DNA from 2 places in the Paenibacillus sp. FSL H8-0537 genome. Region 2 is predicted to be linked to the other one. Evidence: predicted binding sites of a transcription regulator. Region 2 holds the regulator's gene; the other holds the start of a gene.
The links. The regulator Rex, encoded in region 2, represses fermentation and respiration genes when NADH is low (regulators of the CRP and FNR family bind a similar motif). The targets are predictions, from matches to a motif close to TTGTGAAATATTTCACAA.
Positions count from the first base shown of each region.

Region 1: a site for Rex is predicted at 4,766-4,783, ahead of MHB80_RS14410 (cytochrome ubiquinol oxidase subunit I). Genes of this name have one in related genera too.

Region 1 covers NZ_CP150290.1:3,443,062-3,453,347, forward strand. The annotation lists gene MHB80_RS14375 (YjhG/YagF family D-xylonate dehydratase) at 1-985, shown strand, start outside; gene MHB80_RS14380 (hypothetical protein) at 1,150-1,407, opposite strand; gene MHB80_RS14385 (histidine kinase) at 1,603-2,334, shown strand; gene MHB80_RS14390 (cytochrome c) at 2,504-2,863, shown strand; gene MHB80_RS14395 (response regulator transcription factor) at 2,926-3,648, opposite strand; gene MHB80_RS14400 (SCO family protein) at 3,891-4,502, opposite strand; gene MHB80_RS14405 (hypothetical protein) at 4,499-4,648, opposite strand; gene MHB80_RS14410 (cytochrome ubiquinol oxidase subunit I) at 4,944-6,338, shown strand; gene cydB (cytochrome d ubiquinol oxidase subunit II) at 6,341-7,354, shown strand; gene cydD (thiol reductant ABC exporter subunit CydD) at 7,354-9,099, shown strand; gene cydC (thiol reductant ABC exporter subunit CydC) at 9,086-10,286, shown strand, end outside.
Region 2 covers NZ_CP150290.1:4,057,582-4,067,867, forward strand. The annotation lists gene MHB80_RS17085 (acetate kinase) at 1-552, opposite strand, end outside; gene MHB80_RS17090 (3-hydroxyacyl-CoA dehydrogenase NAD-binding domain-containing protein) at 552-1,424, opposite strand; gene MHB80_RS17095 (AAA family ATPase) at 1,580-3,079, opposite strand; gene MHB80_RS17100 (hypothetical protein) at 3,072-3,614, opposite strand; gene MHB80_RS17105 (hypothetical protein) at 3,761-4,288, opposite strand; gene MHB80_RS17110 (amidohydrolase) at 4,288-5,598, opposite strand; gene MHB80_RS17115 (redox-sensing transcriptional repressor Rex) at 5,570-6,226, opposite strand; gene dinG (ATP-dependent DNA helicase DinG) at 6,223-9,087, opposite strand; gene MHB80_RS17125 (hypothetical protein) at 9,106-9,846, opposite strand; gene panD (aspartate 1-decarboxylase) at 9,960-10,286, opposite strand, start outside.

The DNA of each region.
Region 1 (10,286 bases), 610 kb from region 2:
AATCAACCGCAACGTTCCTCGACTGGTCAGTGTACTGCCGAATGGGCCTGTTCCTCATCCGACAGTCCGTGTGTTTCTTGCCGGGGGAGTACCGGAGGTGATGCTGCATCTCCGGCGGCTCGGCGTGCTGGATGTAAGCGTGCTCACCGCGAGCGGTGTCACACTGAACGAAACGCTGGACTGGTGGGAGACGTCCGAGCGGCGGAAGAGTATGCGAAACTATCTTGCTGAGCGGGAAGGGATCGACCCGGATACGGTCATATACAGCCCCGATCGGGCGCGGACCGCTGGCTTGACGCCGACCGTTACGTTCCCGTCCGGAAATATCGCGCCGGAAGGCTCCGTCATTAAGTCGACAGCCATCGACCCGTCGGTTCTTGACGTCGAGGGTGTATTCCGGCATGTTGGACGGGTAAAGGTGTACACGACCGAGCGCGATGCGATCCGCGCAATCAAGACAGGCGGCATATTCGCTGGCGACATATTGGCTCTGATCGGCCGCGGCCCGGCAGGAACCGGGATGGAGGAGACCTACCAGTTGACGTCGGCGCTGAAGCATCTGACATTCGGCAAGCAGGTGTCGCTCCTGACCGACGCCAGGTTCTCCGGCGTGTCGACCGGCGCCTGCATCGGACATATCGGTCCGGAAGCGCTGGCAGGTGGTCCCGTCGGGCGCCTGCGAGACGGGGACTGGGTAGACATCCGCATCGACACGCGCAAGTTAGAGGGCTCGATCGATATGGTCGGCTGCGGCGAGCTGCCGGATACGCCGGAGGCAGGGGCAGCGATCCTTTCCACTAGACCGCCGCATCCCTCTCTTGCGGAGGACCCGGAGCTACCGGACGATACCCGTCTTTGGGCCGCGCTGCAGTCTGCCAGCGGCGGAACCTGGAAAGGTTGTGTTTATGATACGAGCCGCATTATTCGGACGCTGGAAGCAGGCATGCGCGTGCTCGCAGCGGAAGCCGATGGTGAAGAAGTCTAATTAACTGAATTTTTTAATGTGGATTTATAGTGACTCTTGATGCGGATTCGCATTCACCTCTTTTACAAGCAAGCAACATGATAACCGATTTAGAAGGTGGACTAATTCTAAGTAAACAAAAGCAGGGGCATAATCCGTGATGGATTTGCCCCTGCTTTTGTTTACTACTTGCTTAACTTCAATCCCAGCTTCTCAGCGTTTTGTCTAATAAGCGCTACTAAAGCTTGAGTTTCTGTTTCTGGAAAATTTCGAATTTCAACTAGCTTGCTATCCGCCAATTTGGCGTTTCCTGCACCTTGTGTTGGCGTCACTTCTGCTGGTCCAAATTCTCCTGCGAGCTTATAGCCCATTGATTTGGCTACAGGGATATAGCCACCATATGCCAATGACATGGTTACAAAGCTGAGAATTTTGTTAAACAATTAGCTCTTATGAGTCATGTGTTAAGAAGTAGAAATAAGCGACAATAGACATATGCTTAAAAGTTCTATTGTCAATCTCAAAGGGGGATATTCGCACTGTATAAACAAATTAAATGGTTAATTTTAATTATACCTACTCTAACCATTTGGGTATGGGAGTATGTTCGGCATGAATATTTATTGCCCTATATATCCATGGATGCGGGGAATTGGATTTCACCGTTAATTGTATTTGTAGTCACTCTGCTGCTGATCACGCGGCTTTTTACAATTTTAGAAGCGATTCAAGAGGAACTGCAGCAAGCAAGGCTGATACAAATGGCGCTTCAGGAGCGTGAAAAGCTGGCTAAAGAACTTCATGATGGCGTTGCCCAGTCCTTATTTCTAGTTTCTGTTCAGCTCGAGCAGCTTAAACCAATTATGGAACAAGACGAGAAGCTGCTGTCTATTAAAAATACGGTACGGGAGGTCAACGAATACGTTCGTCAGTCCATTTCCCATTTAAAATATCCGCCTGAGGTAGCCATTGAACCTTGGAATGATTCCATTAGCAACTTAATTAATGAGCTGCATTTCGATTCAGATATAAACACCGAATATAGTTGGCCAATATCAGAAATTAATTTAACGGATAAGGAAAAAATAGCATTATACGCATTTATTAGAGAAGGATTGCTTAATATTCGAAAGCATGCGAAGGAAGTCAATCATATTCGGATTCGCTTAGAATCAACAGAATACGGCTGGACATGTCGTATTTCAGACAATGGATTAGGCTTTACCGATGATCCGTTGCTCAAGGAAGGCAGTTATGGCTTGAAATTTTTAGAGAAACGGACAATAGAGTTGGGATGGGAACTCCAAATGAGACGAGAATCGGAAAGAACCGTACTTGAAGTAATACAGCGGGAGGCAGGTGTAGCTTAAATGACCAATCAACAAGTACGCGTTCTTATTGTAGACAATCATCCCTATGCCTGGAACTGCTCGAAAACACGAGTAGCGCTCCGTCGTTTACAACCATTTCGTCGTTCATTTTAATAGCTGGGGAATGGTTATGATAGCATGTGAACGGAATGAGGAAGGAGGGAGTTATATGAATAGTAAGCTTAAGAACGGTTTTGTAGTAGGCGTCCTTCTAGGTGTGTTGGTAATATCGGCATGCGGAGGTTCAGGAGCTGACGCTGCAACGAATCATAACAGTACAGAAGAAATGAGTGTCCAAAATGGCGCTCCAGAAATCATATACAAGAAGAAATGCATGTCCTGCCATGGTACTGATCTTCAAGGTAGAAGAGGGCCCAGTCTCCAGAGCATTGGAAGTCGATTAACGGAAGAGGAAATCGTTGACATTGTTACAAACGGCAAAAATGGAATGCCCAAGTTTGAAAAAAACATTTCGGCAGAGGATATTCAAAGTGTTTCCAAATGGTTGTCGGAGCAAAAGCCTAGATAAAAACGGCAGCGCTGTAATGATGCAGCGCTGCCGTTTTTGTTTTGTTCCTAATTCAATCTTCATCATACTAGGCCTGCCTTGCTAAATATGTAGCCTACCCCTCGCACCGTTTTGATCATGGCTCCTATATCCGGTGAAAGGGGGGTCAGCTTTTCGCGAAGACGTTTGATATGTGTGTCTACCGTTCGGTAATCGTTTACTTCAGACTGTCTCCATACGATACCAAGAAGATGAGCACGCGTGTGAACGATATCTGCATGAAGCGCAAGATAATAGAGTAGATCGAATTCTTTTAGAGACAGGTGGATTTCCGTGCCATCTACTACAATACGGTGAGCAGATGGATTAATGGTGAGTCTACTTAACTGTATAGTTGGATAATTCGTTCTGCTTGTTGCTTTCAGGGCTTGAACAGTGCTTCTTCTAAGAATAGCTTTGGTTCGCCATATCATTTCTTTATAGGAAAATGGCTTTTCTAAACAATCATCGGCTCCTGCTTCAAAGCCAGCTAATCGCTGGTCTTCCTTGCCATTCTCTGTAATTAACATAATGGGGGTTTGTAATCTTTTCCTGATGGCGATGCATGATTGAATATTACTCAAGCCGGTTTCCGCATGGTCAATAATGATTAAACCATAATGATTGCGATCTGGTTTAAGCCAAGCATTTTTCACATGAGACGTGGTGTCTGTAGGATAGCCCTCTTTCAAAAAAAAGGAATTCAATTGAGCTTGGGTATGTTTTTCCTGACTAATAACGAGAATAACACTTTTCTTTTGTTTCAAGGTAGCGACCCTCCATTAAGCAATGAGTTGAATCAGCAAGGTTATATTAGCTGACTATCTTGCATCATTATGCTCTTTACGAATATGAAGTAATATGCCTCGATATAGCTAAAAATCGATAAAATGTAACGAACTAATGAACAATACGCGAAGCAGAAGAAGATAATAAAAACCAGCCATCCTAAGTCGGAATAGCTGGTTGGGAGGAGCTCAATTAAATTTTTCAATGTCATTTTAACGGATTATTTTTCTTTAAGGAGAGCATTAATGTCTTTCAAAATAGCGGAGTTATCCATTTCTTCACCCATGCGATAGACCTTGCGAATTTGATGATTGGCATCCAGCAGCATGAGGGAGGTTACCGTATGTACGAACTGGTCATCTTTCAGCTTTTGAATCGCAATCCCATATTCTCTTGCTTTCTCAATCGTATAGGCCTCGTCTCCACGCAGCAGCTTCCAGCCTGACCGATCAATACCCATACGCTCGGCATAAGCTGCAAAAACCTCCGGTGTATCCGAATTAGGGTCAAAGGTTATGGCTGCGAATTGTACATTTTCTCCAAAACGGCCCTGTTTCTTCAATTCATCCTGCAGCAGCACCATATTATATGTCGTTGCAGGGCAAATATCCGGACAGCTTGTGAACATAAATTCGATCAGCATTACTTTTCCCAAACTGTCGCTCAGATTATAGGCTGTGCCGTCCAGCTCCTGAAGGGTGAAGGCTGGGGCTTCTCTCAATACAGGAAGCTTGCTGCTTCCTCCTTGAAACGTATACACAAGATAAGCGACCAAGGCCGCCACGAAAATAATGACTGCGATAAGAAGGGGGCTGCGTTTTTTTGTTATCATACCTGATTATCCTTATCACTTACGACTGGATGAGGAACGATGCTATTTTGCAGCTCATTGTCCTCCTGTACAAGCTTCGCTCCGTTGAGCATAACGTAAGCGCCGCCACCTAAAAATAATCCTCCTAAAATAAACCAATACAGCATGTCTCGTTCTCCCTTCTTCGTACTCATTCATTATATAAGTAAAGCATGTTGCAACTTAATGACTCGTAGGAGCTATTTTCACAATCATAAAGAACAAATGTCACACGATAGTCAATATTGTGCCTTTTTTCACAAAGTAGCCGCTTTTTCGTGACAGCATTGTCACACGTAGCCGCTCAATGGGGCCATACAAAAACATCAATGATGATCTATAATGATGATTATCTGAAAGTGAGTGAAGAAAATCACATACTTTTTTCAGTACATAACATGCAGAAAAGAGGTAACCACCTAGATGGACGTAGTAGAATTAGCACGCCTTCAGTTTGCAACGACAACGATCCTTCATTTTGTCTTTGTCCCCATATCCATAGGTTTGTCTTTGCTTGTGGCTATCATGGAAACGATGTATGTCATTACAAAAAAAGAATTGTACAAGAAGATGACGAAGTTTTGGGCGCATTTTCTGTTGATCAACTTTGCTGTTGGCGTCGTTACTGGTATTTTGCAGGAATTTCAATTCGGGATGAACTGGTCTGACTTTTCACGGTTTGTTGGAGATGTGTTTGGGACTCCTCTAGCCATTGAAGCGCTTCTAGCTTTTTTTCTGGAATCTACCTTTATTGGACTATGGGTATTCGGCTCGGATCGCTTATCCAAGGGCGTCCATCTCGCCTGCATGTGGCTGGTATCCATTGGAACGATGTTATCGGCATTCTGGATTTTGACGGCGAATTCATTTATGCAGCGTCCCGTCGGATTTACTTTGAATAATGGCCGGGCAGAAATGGTCGATTTCTGGGCGCTTGTAACGAACGAACAGGTGCTTTGGGAGTTTCCGCACACGCTGTTTGCAGCCTTTGCAACAGGCGCATTTTTGATTGCAGGAATCAGCGCATGGAAGCTGCTTCGTAAAAAGGATATGGCGTTCTTTAAGCCCTCCTTTACTTTAAGCATCATCGTCGCCTTTGTATCGTCCATAGCCATTGCATTATTCGGCCATGGTCAGGCTCAATTTTTGGTGGAGACACAGCCTATGAAGATGGCTGCAAGCGAAGGCTTATGGGAAACGAGCAGCGATCCCGCACCTTGGACCGTTATTGCAGGCATTGATCCGGATAAACAGGAGAATTCATTTGAGCTGAAAGTGCCTTACCTTCTCAGCTATCTCTCTTACAGCCAGTTCTCAGGCTCGGTTATTGGAATGAAAGAGCTGCAAGCTCGTTATGAGGCTGAGTATGGACCCGGAAATTATATCCCGCCTGTACGCACAACCTTCTGGAGCTTTCGAATTATGATCGCTTGCGGCAGTGCCATGATTTTATTAGGACTGTATGGAGCTTATCTTGCGGTGCGCAAAAAGCTTGAACAGTCAAATAAGCTGTTTATGCGCGTGATGATGTTTGCAATCGCTCTGCCGTTTATCGCGAATACCTCCGGCTGGATTATGACAGAGGTAGGCCGTCAGCCGTGGACGGTATTTGGACTTCTGCAAACGAAGGATTCCGTCTCTACGACGACGAGCGCGGGGGAAGTGCTGTTTTCCTTCATTTTGTTTACCGTACTTTATGTCATTTTATTGGGTGTTCTGGCTTTTCTGTTTGTTCGCGAAGCTCGCAAAGGGCCGTATGCAGCCCATGAGCCAGAAATCGCCCTGCAAGATCCATATCAATTCAAGGAAGGGGTCTGACGATGTCGCTTAGTGATTTGTGGTTTTTGTTAATTGCCGTATTATTTACAGGCTTTTTCTTTCTTGAGGGCTTTGACTTTGGTGTTGGTATGGCAACGGGCTTGCTTAGTCGCAATGATAGGCAGAAAAGAGTGCTTATCAATACCATCGGTCCTTTCTGGGATGCAAATGAGGTATGGCTAATCACGGCCGCCGGGGCTATGTTTGCTGCTTTTCCGCATTGGTATGCTACGATGTTCAGCGGCTATTATGTCCTGTTTACGCTTATTTTGATAGCACTGATCTTAAGAGGTGTCGCATTTGAGTTTCGCGGCAAGGTGGACCATTCGTGGTGGAGGAAAACATGGGATATAGCCATTCTGATTGGAAGCAGTGTTCCTCCGCTGTTATTCGGTGTTATGTTTGCTGGGTTACTCAAGGGGCTGCCCATAGGACAAGACATGGAGATGCGATCTGGATTCGCCGACGTTGTGAACAGCTACAGCTTGTGGGCAGGCATTACGATTGTCGGTTTGTGCTTGCTGCATGGCCTTACCTTCATTTCTCTGCGGACAATGGGAGAGCTGAGAGAGCGTTCCCGCCATATGGCGGCTAAATTTTTACCCGTGCAAGCTGTTTTGTTGGCTGTGCTTGTGGTATGGACCTATTCCGTCACTGATTTATTTGAACGCCGTGGGGGCTTATTGCTGGTATTTGTCATGATCGGAGTCCTTGCGGTGTTGCTTTCCGGATGGTTCCTGAAGCGGGGACAGGAAGGCAGAGCCTTCTGCATGTCGGGGCTGTTGATATTGTTGACATTTGGATCGTTTTTTGTTGGACTTTTCCCTCGATTCATGGTCAGCTCAATTCATACAGCGTTTGATCTGACGCTTTATAACGCCGCTTCCAGTGCTTATACATTAAAAGCAATGACGATTGTGGCAGCTACGCTCCTTCCCCTTGTTCTGGCTTACCAAGCCTGGAGCTACTTTGTCTTCCATAAACGTGTCAACGAGAAGGAGCATTTGGAATATTAATGGACAGGTCATGGTTTCAATTAAAAGGAATCCAGCTGCATATGCTGCTGATTGTGCTTTCCCTTCTTCAAGGAGCAGCTATTATAGGTCAAGCCACCTTTTTAGCCAAAGCCATTACGTTGTTATTTGAAAATAAGCCGATTGATCAAGCAACTCAGCCGTTGCTCCTGTTTTTGATAAGCTTCGTCGCTCGCCAAACTTTCGTCTGGCTTCAGCGACGGCTTTCCGGCGGCTTCGCAGAAAAAACAGCTGAAGCCATTCGGCAGCAGCTGCTTGTGGCGATATTCGGGCATGGTCCGAGTTTTGCAGCGAAGCAGGGGAGCGGGCGACTGGTTACGCTGGTGTTGGATGGAGTGGATCGTTTTCGTACGTATTTGGAGCTGTCGATTGCCCGTACGATTGATATGCTCTGTGTTACGGTTCTACTTTTGCTGTGGGTATATAGGCTGGACATGATATCGGGAATCATTCTGATGTGTACGCTTCCGATACTGATCGGTTTTTTCATTCTGCTCGGGTTCGCGGCAAGGAAGCAGGCTGACAAGCAATGGCGAACTCATCGGATGCTGTCGCATCATTTCACAGATTCCTTGCGGGGCATGCTGACGCTGCGCTTTCTGAAACGGAGCAGAGCACATAGCGAGTCGGTCGGAAATGTCAGCAATCAATACAGGGTATCGACTATGCGAACGCTGCGTGTGGCATTTCTTTCGTCTTTTGCCCTTGATTTCTTCAGTATGTTATCGGTTGCTTTTGTCGCAGTAGGCTTGGGCATTCGTTTGGTAAATGGAAATCTCGGACTCGAGGTTGCGCTGGCCGTGCTCTTAATCGCACCCGAATATTTCACGCCCGTCAAGCTGCTGGGTACGGATTACCATGCTTCTCTCGATGGCAAAGAAGCCTGGGGCACGATTCGCTCCATTGTTAGCTCTAAAAAACAATTTGAAGCAGGGCAGGAAGACAAACCTCCTTCTATGCTAGCAGAGCAAAAAGGAGAGCTGGCTATGGAGCTTTCTGGCATCGAGGTTGCGGGCGATGCAGGGACTTTTCTGCTGAAGAAGGTGTCCGTGCAGCTTCCGCAAAATGTTACCCGAATTGGCATTGTTGGTGCCAGCGGGGCAGGGAAAACGACACTTCTTGGCTTGCTGAGCGGGTTCATTGAACCGGATCGCGGTGAGTTTCGGGTGAACAACGTACGGATGACCGGAACCGTCAGAGAAGAATGGCGACGCCAAGTGGCCTATATTCCGCAGCATCCCCACCTGTTCAGTCAATCGCTCACTGATAATGTCAGGTTCTATGCTCCAGATGCCACACAGGAACAGGTTGAGAGGGCGATAGACGCAGTTGGGCTGCGTTCTTTGGTCGATCAGCTTCAGATGGGAAGCGATTCGAAAATTGGAGAGGGTGGAAGAGTGCTAAGTGGGGGGCAGGCACAACGTGTTGCACTGGCCCGTGCGCTTCTGAGCAGCCGTCCCGTCATTTTACTCGATGAGCCAACGGCCCATCTTGACATTGAGACCGAATACGAACTAAAGCAGATGATGTTAACTGTTTTGCAAGGAAGAAAGGTGTTTATGGCTACACACCGTCTGCACTGGATGCCAGAAATGGAATTTATCCTAGTACTGGAGCAGGGTCGCCTTGCAGAAAGTGGAACACATGAGCAGTTAATGGAGCAGCAAGGCGTCTATTATAATTTGATCTTGCAAGGCTCGGGGGAGGGTGGCTATGAAGGGGAATGACCATCGACAAATCGGATGGCTGCTGCCTTATCTGAGACAGCATGTTTGGACCTTCACAGCCGCACTTTTACTCGGTGCTTTGGCACTTGGCTGTGCAGGTGCACTGCTGTTCACTTCGGGCTATCTGATCTCACGCTCGGCATTAAGACCTGAAAATATTTTGATGGTGTATGTGCCGATTGTGCTTGTACGCACCTTTGGCTTTGGCAAGGCTATTATTCAATATATGGAGAGACTGACTGGTCATGATGCGGCACTTCGCGTATTATCACGCATGCGTGTTCGATTGTATCGCGTCTTGGAGCCGCAGGCGCTGCAGCTCCAAACCCGGTTTCGCACAGGAGATTTACTAGGGCTGCTTGCAGAGGACATTGAAAAGCTCCAGAACGTTTATTTAAAATTCCTGCTTCCCGCCTTATCTTCTATCCTCATTTATGCTGCAGGAGTAGCCGCATTGGGACGTCTGGATCGTATGCTCTCCCTTATGATGGCACTATATTGCGGCTTTTTACTATTTCTAGTACCCTTCATTGCTTTGATGGCATCGATGGGGAGAAGGCGCAGAGCAAAGCAAGTCCGTAGTGAAGCTTATCAGGAGCTGACGGATGCAATGTTCGGCATGTCCGACTGGATTCTAAGCGGCCGAATTCAGCCGTTTCTGCAATCCTTTTTCAAAAAGCAGGAATCCTCTTCGCGGATAGAGAACTCGCTTCGCCGCAGCGAATGGCGGGTAAACTGGATTTCTCAGTGCGGTATAGGTGCTGCGGTTATGGTTATGACGCTATGGGCAGGACGGCTAGCAGATGAAGGAACGATTCCAGTGACGTGGATAGCCGCACTGGCGCTTATTGCCTTTCCGCTTCTAGAGGCTATGGTACGTGCAGCAGGGGCCGTAGTCCAATTGCCGGAATACCAGACTTCACTTAAGCGTCTGCAGGCTATAGAAAATGCAAATGCCACGGATGGTCGCATTTTCACATATTCCCCTGCCCCTAAGCCCTCAAGTTTGTTGCCGAAAGCAGGGCTGCTTGACCTACAGGGAGTAAGCTTTCGTTATTCTCATTCACGGGAATGGGCCGTAAATGATATTTCTTTACAGCTTCCTCAAGGAGGAAAAATCGCAATTTTAGGACGCAGTGGCTCCGGCAAGTCGACATTATTGAATCTGATTCAAGGAGAATTACAGC
Region 2 (10,286 bases):
GTGAGATGTGCCGTGGAAGCCGTAACGGCGTACCTTGTGGCGACGGTACAGCACCTGAGGTATCGGATACAGATAAGAAGTGTTCGGCATCGACTGGTGGAACGCTGTATCGAATACTACAGCCTGTGGAACACCCGGCATATTTGCTTCAACCGCAGTAATCCCCATCATATGGGCCGGATTATGCAGCGGCGCCAAATCAAACAAGCGGCGAATTTCAAGCTTGACTTCAGTTGTAACAAGCGTCGAGCTGTTAAATACTTCCCCGCCGTGCACAACGCGGTGGCCGACCGCCTCTATTTCATCCATTGTCGCGACTGCACCATGTTCTGGATGAGTCAGCATGTCAATAACCTTTTTAACTGCGGTCACATGGTCTAAAATTTCGCTCACATCGCGCACTTCCGGCTTGTCTGCTGGTTCATGCGTCACGATGGAGGAGTCCATCCCGATTCGTTCAACCCGCCCGCTAGCCAGCACCGATTCATCGCGCATGTCGTAAAGCTGATATTTCAGAGAAGAGCTTCCTGCATTAATAACGAGTACTTTCATTAGATCCGATCCCCATCCTTATCATATTTGAAAAAGCCAACGCCAGTTTTTGCACCCAGTTGACCAGCACGCACCATTTTTTTCAATACGATGGAAGGGCGGTATTTGAGCTCGCCATATTCACGAAACATCCGGTCCAGTGCCGCAAGCACGGAATCGAGGCCAAAGCGATCCGCCATCTCGAAAGGACCATGCTGGAAGGAATAGCCGACACGCATCGCGCTGTCGATGTCTTCCGCAGAAGCGACGCCTTCCTCCAATACGTGCAGAGCTTCGTTTATGAACAAGCAAATAAGGCGGGATGTTACGAATCCAGGGGATTCAAATACCATGACACCTTTTTTATTAATAACTTCTTCAACGAAATGTTTGGTGCTTGTGAAGGTATCTTCGCTCGTTTTAAGACCACGCACAATTTCCACCAAATCGATTTTGAGTACCGGATAGATGAAATGAAGCCCGATAACCCGCTCCGGATGTGCAGAGGCGCTAGCCAGCTCCGTCAAGCTGAGTGTGGACGTATTGCTCGCCAAAATCACTTCAGCGCCGCAAATGTCATCGATTTGGCTAATGACCGCCTTCTTGCTTTCCAGATCCTCCGTAATCGTCTCAATGACCAGCTCACATTCGGCCAGTGCATCATAGGACAGGGTCATATGAATACGATTCATAATCAATTTCTTCTCGGCCTGCGTCAAAGCCCATTTCTCAATCTGCTTGTCCAAGCTAAGCTCAATCATTTGCCTGCCATATGTCAATCTTTCTTCCGAAATCTCGATTAAATGAACGTCCAGCCCTTTCGAGGCCAACATTTCGGCAATGCCCTGGCCCATTGTACCAGCGCCAACGACGCCAACTTTTTTAATAGACATGATTCTCTCCTTGTCGTTTCCCTACACCATGTAAATGAGAAACATTCTCTTTATAGTTATGTTCAATGTTAATTATAACGGTTTTCTGAGAAAAAAGAAGACAGACATGTCGTCTGCCTTCAAATTGTAATAAATTGAGGATTTTTCATGCTGTATTATGATGCGCTATGTGACAACTTCTTAAGCAATTCACGAAACTCAGCGCCGCTGAGCGTTTCTTCACGGATCAGGACATCTAGCGCGTCTAGAAAAACCTGACGCTTCGGTGCCAGCATTGCAATCGTCTTGCCCATTAATTCGTCAAGGATGGAGCGATTGATTTTCGCCCATGCATCAGGCGTCATCATTTCGGGATGAATAATGCCTAGCTCCGTTAAGCCCGACTCGACAAGTGTGCGGACAATGTTCATCGCCTGGTCAAAGTCGCCACGCGACCCTGTGCTGCGATTGCCGTAGAAGATTTCCTCGGCCGCCGCCCCGCCAAGCGCAATCATAATTTGCCCATTTAGAAAATCCCGTGTGTATAAATAACGGTCCTGCTCTGGATTATGACGAACATAGCCTAGCGCCTGACCACGTGGAGACAAGGCAACCTGAGATACGCTGCCCGGGCGGAGCAGCTCAGCTGAAATCGCATGGCCGAGCTCATGCAGCGCCACACGCTCGCGCTCCTCCTTCGTCGCCTCGCGGTCCGTCTTCTCGCCCATCATGACCTTGTCTATCGCCATAGCCAGATGCTGCTCTTCAATAACCTCGCTTTGCTCCCGCATCGCATAAATCGCACCTTCGTTCATGACGCTCTCCAGCTGGGCACCGGAAAAGCCAAACGACTCGGCCGCTACCTTCTCCAGCTCCACCGTATCGGCAAGCGGCTTGTTGGCCGCATGAATATTCAATATTTGATGGCGCGCTTTTTTGTCCGGCAGCTCTACCCCAATATGGCGATCGAACCGTCCGGGCCTAAGCAGGGCGCTGTCGAGCATTTCTTTACGGTTCGTTGCTGCAATAATGAGCAGCCGCGGCGCTGTATCGGCATGAATACCGTCCATTTCCGTGAGCAGTTGATTGAGCGTTTGATCATATTCCCGATGCTGCCCGCCATCGCGCTTGCCCCCGATAACCTCGATCTCATCGATAAAAATAACGGCGCTTTCCTTGCCCGCTTTCTTCGCCTTCGTCCGGGCTTCTTTGAATAAATCGCGTATCCGGCCTGCGCCGACGCCGACGTACATCTCCACAAATTCACTGCCGGAGGCAGCCAGATAAATCGAGTCGGTATACTGTGCTGCGGCTTTCGCCATTAGCGTCTTCCCGGTTCCCGGAGGTCCCGTCAGCAAAATCCCCTTCAAGGGCCGAATGCCCAGCTTGCTCAGTTCCTCATGTCGGACGAGAAAATCAAGCGCCTCGATCAACTCCTGCTTGGCACGCTCCTGTCCGCCGATTTGCTCAAAGGAAAAGGGCACGCTGCTTGACACCTTTCGCCGCTTCGTTCCGGAAGCATGTGCGAATTTGCCTCTGCCAGTCGCTAAATACACGACAGCAGCTGCGATAATGACAAGCAGTACGAAAGGCATTAAATCCACATTTACAAATAAAAGAAAGGCAATTAATACCGGAACAAAGCCAATCGCCATTTCGATGCCGTATTTACGCATAGCTGGACACCTCCAGCTGCGGGGCAACGCGCGGAAGGATGATATACTTCGTAGCCTTGCCATCTTTCAGCGTAATATAGACATTGCTGTCATCGATATCGGTAATGGCCTCCACACCCGAATGTTCATCTGCCAAAGCTTTAAGTGCCTCCGGAATAGCAGAATAGTTTTTGTGCTCCATCGCTTCGGCCACTTTGAATAAAGACGATGACCACAGCTGATCCAGCTTCGCATTCGAGCCGGTATTCGCAATATCGAGCTGAATGTCGCGACTCTTGGCGACTGATTTGCTTTGCTCGACTATCGTTTCATATACATGCTTTAAATCCGCTCCGGCTGTAAGCGTCAGCGGGAAAGTAATACGGTCCGTATCCATAATAGGTGTGTCGGATGAAGCAATGCCTTCTATTTGATCAACCGCCTTGGCAAGCGGAGCTGCGAATGCAACCTGATGATAAATAAGCCAGCCTCCAAACAAAACGAGGGCGGACGCAGCAGCTGTTAGCAAAATCGGCATGATCCTGAGTTTGAACATCGTAAAAATCCCCCTCTCAAAATGACGGTGATATATCACTCGTATATCAACTCCGATACACGAAAGTATATCACATCGCCCTTTGAATAAGGGGGTGTAATAATAGCCAGCAATTCCAGCTGTTACAGCTTAAGCATTCCATACAGCTAGGACGCCTTGTCACCTACTAAACTATATTGCTTCACAAATGCGCCATCGCGGAACGAATAATAGGCATAATAATATTTCGTTATCGCTTCATCACGGCTGTAAAAAATTTCCCATACCGGCTCGCCGTTCAGCAATCCCGGCTGTGTCCTTTTAACATCCGCATCCGGCTTACTGCTCAGTAACGCAGATTCCGCCTGTTCTGCTGTAATATGCTCCGTTGCTTTCAGTGTAAGCACAGGACTTTCGACTGTTGTCAGAAATACGTAAACTTCTTGTTCATCCGCGGTCTTCCCTTTTACTACCCAGGAAATGCCATCCCACACCTGCTTTGTCATGCCCGTAACTTCCGTCAACTGTGCGGCTTCTACAGCATACGCCTTAATTGGAGCTTCCTCTGCCCATAATTCCTTATGCACAGCACGGTAATAAACAATCGTAACGGTCAACAAGGCGATAACAAAAACAATTGAAATAAAGACAGCCCGTTTTACCGTCCAAAACGGCTTTCTCGTTCTCGCCCGCATTATGCCTTCAACAACCTCTCGAAGCTCGCCTGAGCATCGTGACGAATTTTCTCCTCATCAAGCAATGTGCATTCGCCATCCCGTACAACCTGACGGCCGTCTACCCATACATGCTTGACGTCGCGGCCCGAGCCCGCGTACACCAGATGGGACACAATATCCGTCTGTGGGTAAAAATGCGGCTGTTCAATATCGATGGCGATGAAATCCGCCTTCATGCCTTCGCGTAGGCGGCCAATTGAATCTTCCTGCCAAATGGAGCGAGCGCCGTATACCGTTCCCATACGCAAAGCTTCAATGGCAGGAACAACCGTAGGATCGCCAGAAACACCCTTATGCAGCAGAGCCGCAAGGTTGATCTCCTTGAACAGGTCAAGATTGTTGTTGCTCGCCGCGCTATCCGTGCCTAAGGATACCGTTACACCAGCGCGAAGCAAATCAGGAACACGGGCAATGCCGCTTGCCAGCTTGAGGTTGCTGACCGGGTTATGCGATACAGCTACTTTGCGCTGCGCAAGCAGCGCAATTTCCTCGTCATTCAAATGCACCGCATGAGCGACAAGTGCCGGACGCGAGAAGAAGCCTAAATTGTCGAGATGCTGAACGGGACGAACGCCATAATCGCGAACGTTCTGCTCTACTTCGGCAATCGATTCAGACATATGCGTGTGCAGCGGCAAATCATAATCATGAGCAGCCTGCACGAATTTCTCAATATAATCGGGTGGGCATGTATAAGGCGCATGCGGCGAAATCATCGTCGTAATACGGCCATTTGCCTTGCCGTTCCAATCGCGTGCGAAAGCGATCGCTTCCGCCAGCTTCGCTTGCTGCACATCCTCTGGGCAGAGGCCAATGACACCGCGCGTCAGACAGCCGCGAATGCCGGACTGTTCCACGACTTCGGCCAGCTGATCCATGCGGTCATACATATCCACGAAAGCCGTTGTACCGGATTTCAGCATTTCTACCACGGCAAGCGCGCTGCCCGCACGTGTATCAAGGTCGATGTATTTGCCCTCCATCGGCCACATTTTTTGCTCCAGCCAGACTTGCAGGTTTTGATCATCGGAATAGCCGCGCAGCAAGGTCATAGCCGCATGCCCATGTGTGTTTACTAGGCCTGGCATAAAAGCAAGCTTGCTGCCGTCCAGCTTCTGCACATCGGCTTGCAGCCCGGTTGGAGCTTCTGCTCCGATATATGTAATGCGATCATCGGTCACAACCATATGCCCTTGAAGCACATGCTCGCCGTCCTCCATCGTTACAAAACGTCCATTTTCAATCCAAATTTGGCTCATTTTCGTCATTCCTTTCCCTCTCCAAGTAATACGCCAGACTTAGCAGCTCTTTCGTAAAGTCAGCATGATGAATGCGAATTTCTTCTGGTACCTTCAATATCGCTGGCGCAAAATTGAGCAAGCCTTCAATGCCCGCATCTATAAATTGATTAGCAACGTTTTGCGCTTCAAATCCGGGAACGGTAATAATCCCAATTCGAATATTATTCTCCTCAACCGTATGTTTCAGCATATCCATCGGCATTACGGTCAAATTATTAATTTGCGAGCCGATTTTAGATGGATGCACATCAAACACCGCAATAATTTTCATATTGTCTTTAGAATATTTATTATAATTGCATAGAGCATGACCCAAATTACCCGCACCGACAAGCGCCACATTAATCGTCTGATCAAGCTTGAGTATTTGGCGAATTTTTTCAATTAAATATGTCACATCATAGCCGATGCCCTTGCGGCCAAAATCGCCGAAATACGCCAAGTCCTTGCGGATTTGCGCCGGATTTAAATCCAGCTTGACGCCAAGCTCCTGGGACGAAACGGTCTGCACCTCCCGGTTGTTCAGCTCGTTCAGCACTTGCAGGTAAATGGGGAGGCGTCTTACGACGGCCTCCGATATTTTCGTCTGCTTCACCCGTTCTCCTCCTCCTTCTCGGCACCAAGCCATTCTCTCATTCTCGGTACAATTTGTTCGATATGCATATGCTCAATTTTCGGTCCAGGCAAAGAATAGAGAAAATGCTTGCCATAATACGTTTCAATAACCCGCGTATCATAAATAATGACTATCCCTTTATCCTTCGCCGTTCGCACGAGCCTGCCAAATCCTTGCTTGAAGCGAATAACCGCTTGCGGAATCGACAGCTTCATAAATGGATTTTGCTTTTGGCGCTGCAGCAATTCCGACTTCGCCTCCAGCAGCGGATGATTCGGTGGTTGGAATGGCAGTCTGACGATGGCAAGGCAAGTTAAGGCTTCGCCAGGAATGTCAACGCCCTCCCAAAAGCTGCTTGTGCCAAGCAGCACAGACTCCGGCTGCTGTAAAAACCGCCGCGTCAGCTTCGTACGGTTGCCGCTGTCGATGCCTTGGCCTAGCACTTGAATGCTGGTGGCCGCAAGCGCCGCCTTAAGCGGATCGTATACCTGCTTTAGCATGCGGTAAGAGGTAAACAGCACTAGCATTCTGCCATTAGTCTGCTGCACCGCATCTGCTAAGGAAGAGACGAGCATTGAAATAAATGCGGGCTCTCCCGCTGAGCCTTTAAGAACAGGGAAATTGCGCGGAATAATAACGAGCGCTTGTTCACGGTAATTAAATGGCGATGCCAGCTGCACGGTACGCAGCCTTCCCGCTTCTTCAAAGCCGCCAAGACCAAGCTGCTCTTCAGCGAACTGGAATGATTTTTGTACCGATAGAGTGGCGGACGTTAAAATAATGCTGTCCTTCACATCGAATAAATACTGCTGAAGCTGGCTGCTCACATCAATCGGCACCGCATAAAGATGCAGCGATCGATGCTTGTAAGTCATATTGGCTTCCAGCCAGAACACGTCCGTCGTCTGATCGACCTTCATAAAGCTGCGCAGATCATCCTTGACTCTCGTCAAATCGCGTAAAGCGCCATTCAAGTCCGTTACAAGCGCCTGTACCGCCAGCTCATCGATGCGATCTTTAATCTCCTCGGACATTTTCTCAGCCGTCTTCAGCACCCGAATGAGCTCCGTATGAATATTGGTCTCTTCGGCGAGCACTTCGGACCAGCCTTCCGGGAGGCTATCGCCTCGCAAACGGTACACAGATTGATTGTTTTCACCCGTCGCATCAGGAGAAGCTTGAACAAAGCTGTACAGCATCTCAAACAGCCTTTCCCAATGCTCCCTCACTTCCGTAAAGGCGGGAATAATGGTATCAATCGTTTCCAGCCAGCCTTGCACCCGCTCATCGCTTTCCTGCTGGAGATGAATGCGCAGAGATGGCAGCAGCCCGGAACGAGCGTCCTTAAACATACGCGTAAACGCATTGGTTATCGTATAGTAGCCGAGCTGCATGCCCAGATGCTTGCTTGCTACTTCCTCCACATGATGCGCCTCATCGACAATCAAATGGCTGTAGGTCGGCAGCAGCCGATGATCGGCCTGAATGTCTGTGAACAGCATGGAGTGATTCGTAATGCACACATCAGCTATATTGGCTTCATGCTTCGCACGATGATAATAACAGCGTTTAAACCAAGGACACGCCCGGTTCAGACAGGAATCTGCATCGCTGGCAACGGTAGACCAGAAGTCGGTCCCCTTATTGCTGAAATTCAGCTCCTCTTGATCTCCCGTTTCCGTCTCGCCCAGCCACACGACCATTTGCGAGGCTGTAATCGCATCGTCAACGGGGGACATCATATCCCTTGTATTTATTTTACTTTCAAACTTGCGCAGGCACAAATAATTCCCTCTGCCCTTGAAGATTGAAGCCCGAAACTCTATCGGCAAAATCTGCTTAAGCAGCGGTACATCGCGATGCCTCAGCTGCTCTTGCAAATTAATGGTATGCGTGCTGACGACTATCTTCTCATCCTGGCGGATACCATAATAGAGCGCGGGAATTAAATAGCCGAGAGACTTTCCTGTACCCGTTCCTGCTTCAATAAGCAAATGGCGTTTGCTGTCGAGCGAGTCAAACACTTCACGGAACATCGTCGTCTGCGCTTCGCGTTCTTCATAATTAGGAAATTGCTCAATAAAGCGCTGCTTGATTTCATCCAAATATTGCTCGAATGACATCTCCTGCAAAGGCGAGGCTCCCTCTTCGCTGCGCGCGGGCTTTTCCTCTGTCCATTCTCTAGCTTTCAGTGCAAACTGGTTGAAAAAATCATAATCGGGGACGCCCATTACGATGTTTTGTTCTACCTGTTTTAGCGTAACCGTAATAAACCAGCTCAAATCGCTGCCATTGTCTACAAGCGAAGATAACCGCTGCAAAGTCAGCAGCGGCAGGCTCCGAAGCTTTTGTACCGATTTGGCAAATATAACGGCGGTCGCCATCGCATCGCTATCAGCGCGATGATGATGCTCATGCGTAATGCCGAACTGCTCAGAAACAGCACCAAGCTGATAAGAAGTTATCGATGGAAAAAGAATGCGCAGCAGCTCAATTGTATCGAGCCTGCGCCCTGCAAACGTATGGTACCCGCTGCGATCGAGCGCTTGGTTTAGAAAACCAGCGTCAAAATTGACATTATGCGCCACGAGCACCGCATCATCAAGCAGCGGAATCATGTCCATCAGCACATCAGACAGCTCCGGCGCATCCGCCACCATCGCCTCGTCAATGCCGGTAAGCTGCGTAATAAACGGCGGTATGGCAATCGTTGGCTTTACAAACGAATTATACGTATGAATAACTTCAAGATCATCATCTAGGAGGACCAGCCCCACCTGTAAAATATCATCGGAGGCGCTGTGTCCGGTCGTTTCCAAATCAAGCACTGCATATTTCATAAAATAAATCCGATCCTCTCACAAGCAGCATAGCTCCGTGCTGCCGAACAATAATGACAACTGCTGTGGACGTTCCCGGCAGCTCTGCAAATTATTCAGCGGATCCTTAAAGCTTGGGTCCAGCTCATAGGCTTTAAGGAAAAATTGCTCTGCCTGCTCCAAGTTTAAATGAACCGCTTGAATGCACCCAAGGGCATTATAGCTTAAAGCGAGCCATTTCGGATAGTCCGTAAGTCCAATTAGCAGTTGAAAATGACGCTGCGCCTCACTCCAATTTTGCAGGTGCATATTCGTCATAGCCAAAAACAGCCTTGCCAAATTGCATTCCGGCAGGTGGTTTACAGCAAGCTGGAACTGCTTTGCAGCATGGGAAAACATAAATAATTGATAATAGCCCTGTCCTTTGGATATGAGCTCCGCTTGTTCCACAGTCATGCCAGAAATAGGCTGCTGCGAAACGTTTGGTTTGTCCGCTTGCAGTGGTGACGACACTTGCTGCACAGCCGCTAATGCTTGACCTTCATACTCCGCTGCCGCTGTAAGCAGTGAAGCATTGGATTGCTCAGCTTCATCCTCTGTAAAACCGGCAAATTTTTCTTCAAAATCAATCCATTGCTCAATTAAAGAATCGCTGATCTGCTTTAAAGCGTAAAGCTGCTCATCATAATATTGCTTCTGTTCCTCCGCCGCCAGAGGGTAGGAATCAATAATGTTGTCGAGCATTTCGTTCATCGTCGCAAACATATGCTGGAACATCATGCATCCCGCCTTCACCAAAGAATTGAGGAGTGATAACCTCATTCTTTGTTAAGCGGGTGCTTTTCATACTTGGAACCAGCCTTTACATAACGGAGGAACTGACAACAGCCTGCTTACAAAATCGTCGCATGTATTTCTTCTGTCAATTGCGAAACCGGACGGTTCGCCTCATCCAAAATAACGACTCGCGGCTTGTAATTTCTAGCCTCTTCCTCCGTCATCGATGCATAAGAAATGATAATGACCGTATCTCCTGGCTGCACGAGGCGGGCGGCTGCGCCATTCAGGCAAATAACGCCAGAGCCTCGTTCCCCCTTTATAACGTACGTTTCAAGGCGTGCACCATTATTATTGTTGACGATCTGCACTTTTTCATTGGCCCAAAGATCCGCCGCATCCATTAAATCCTCATCAATGGTAATGCTGCCGACGTAATTGAG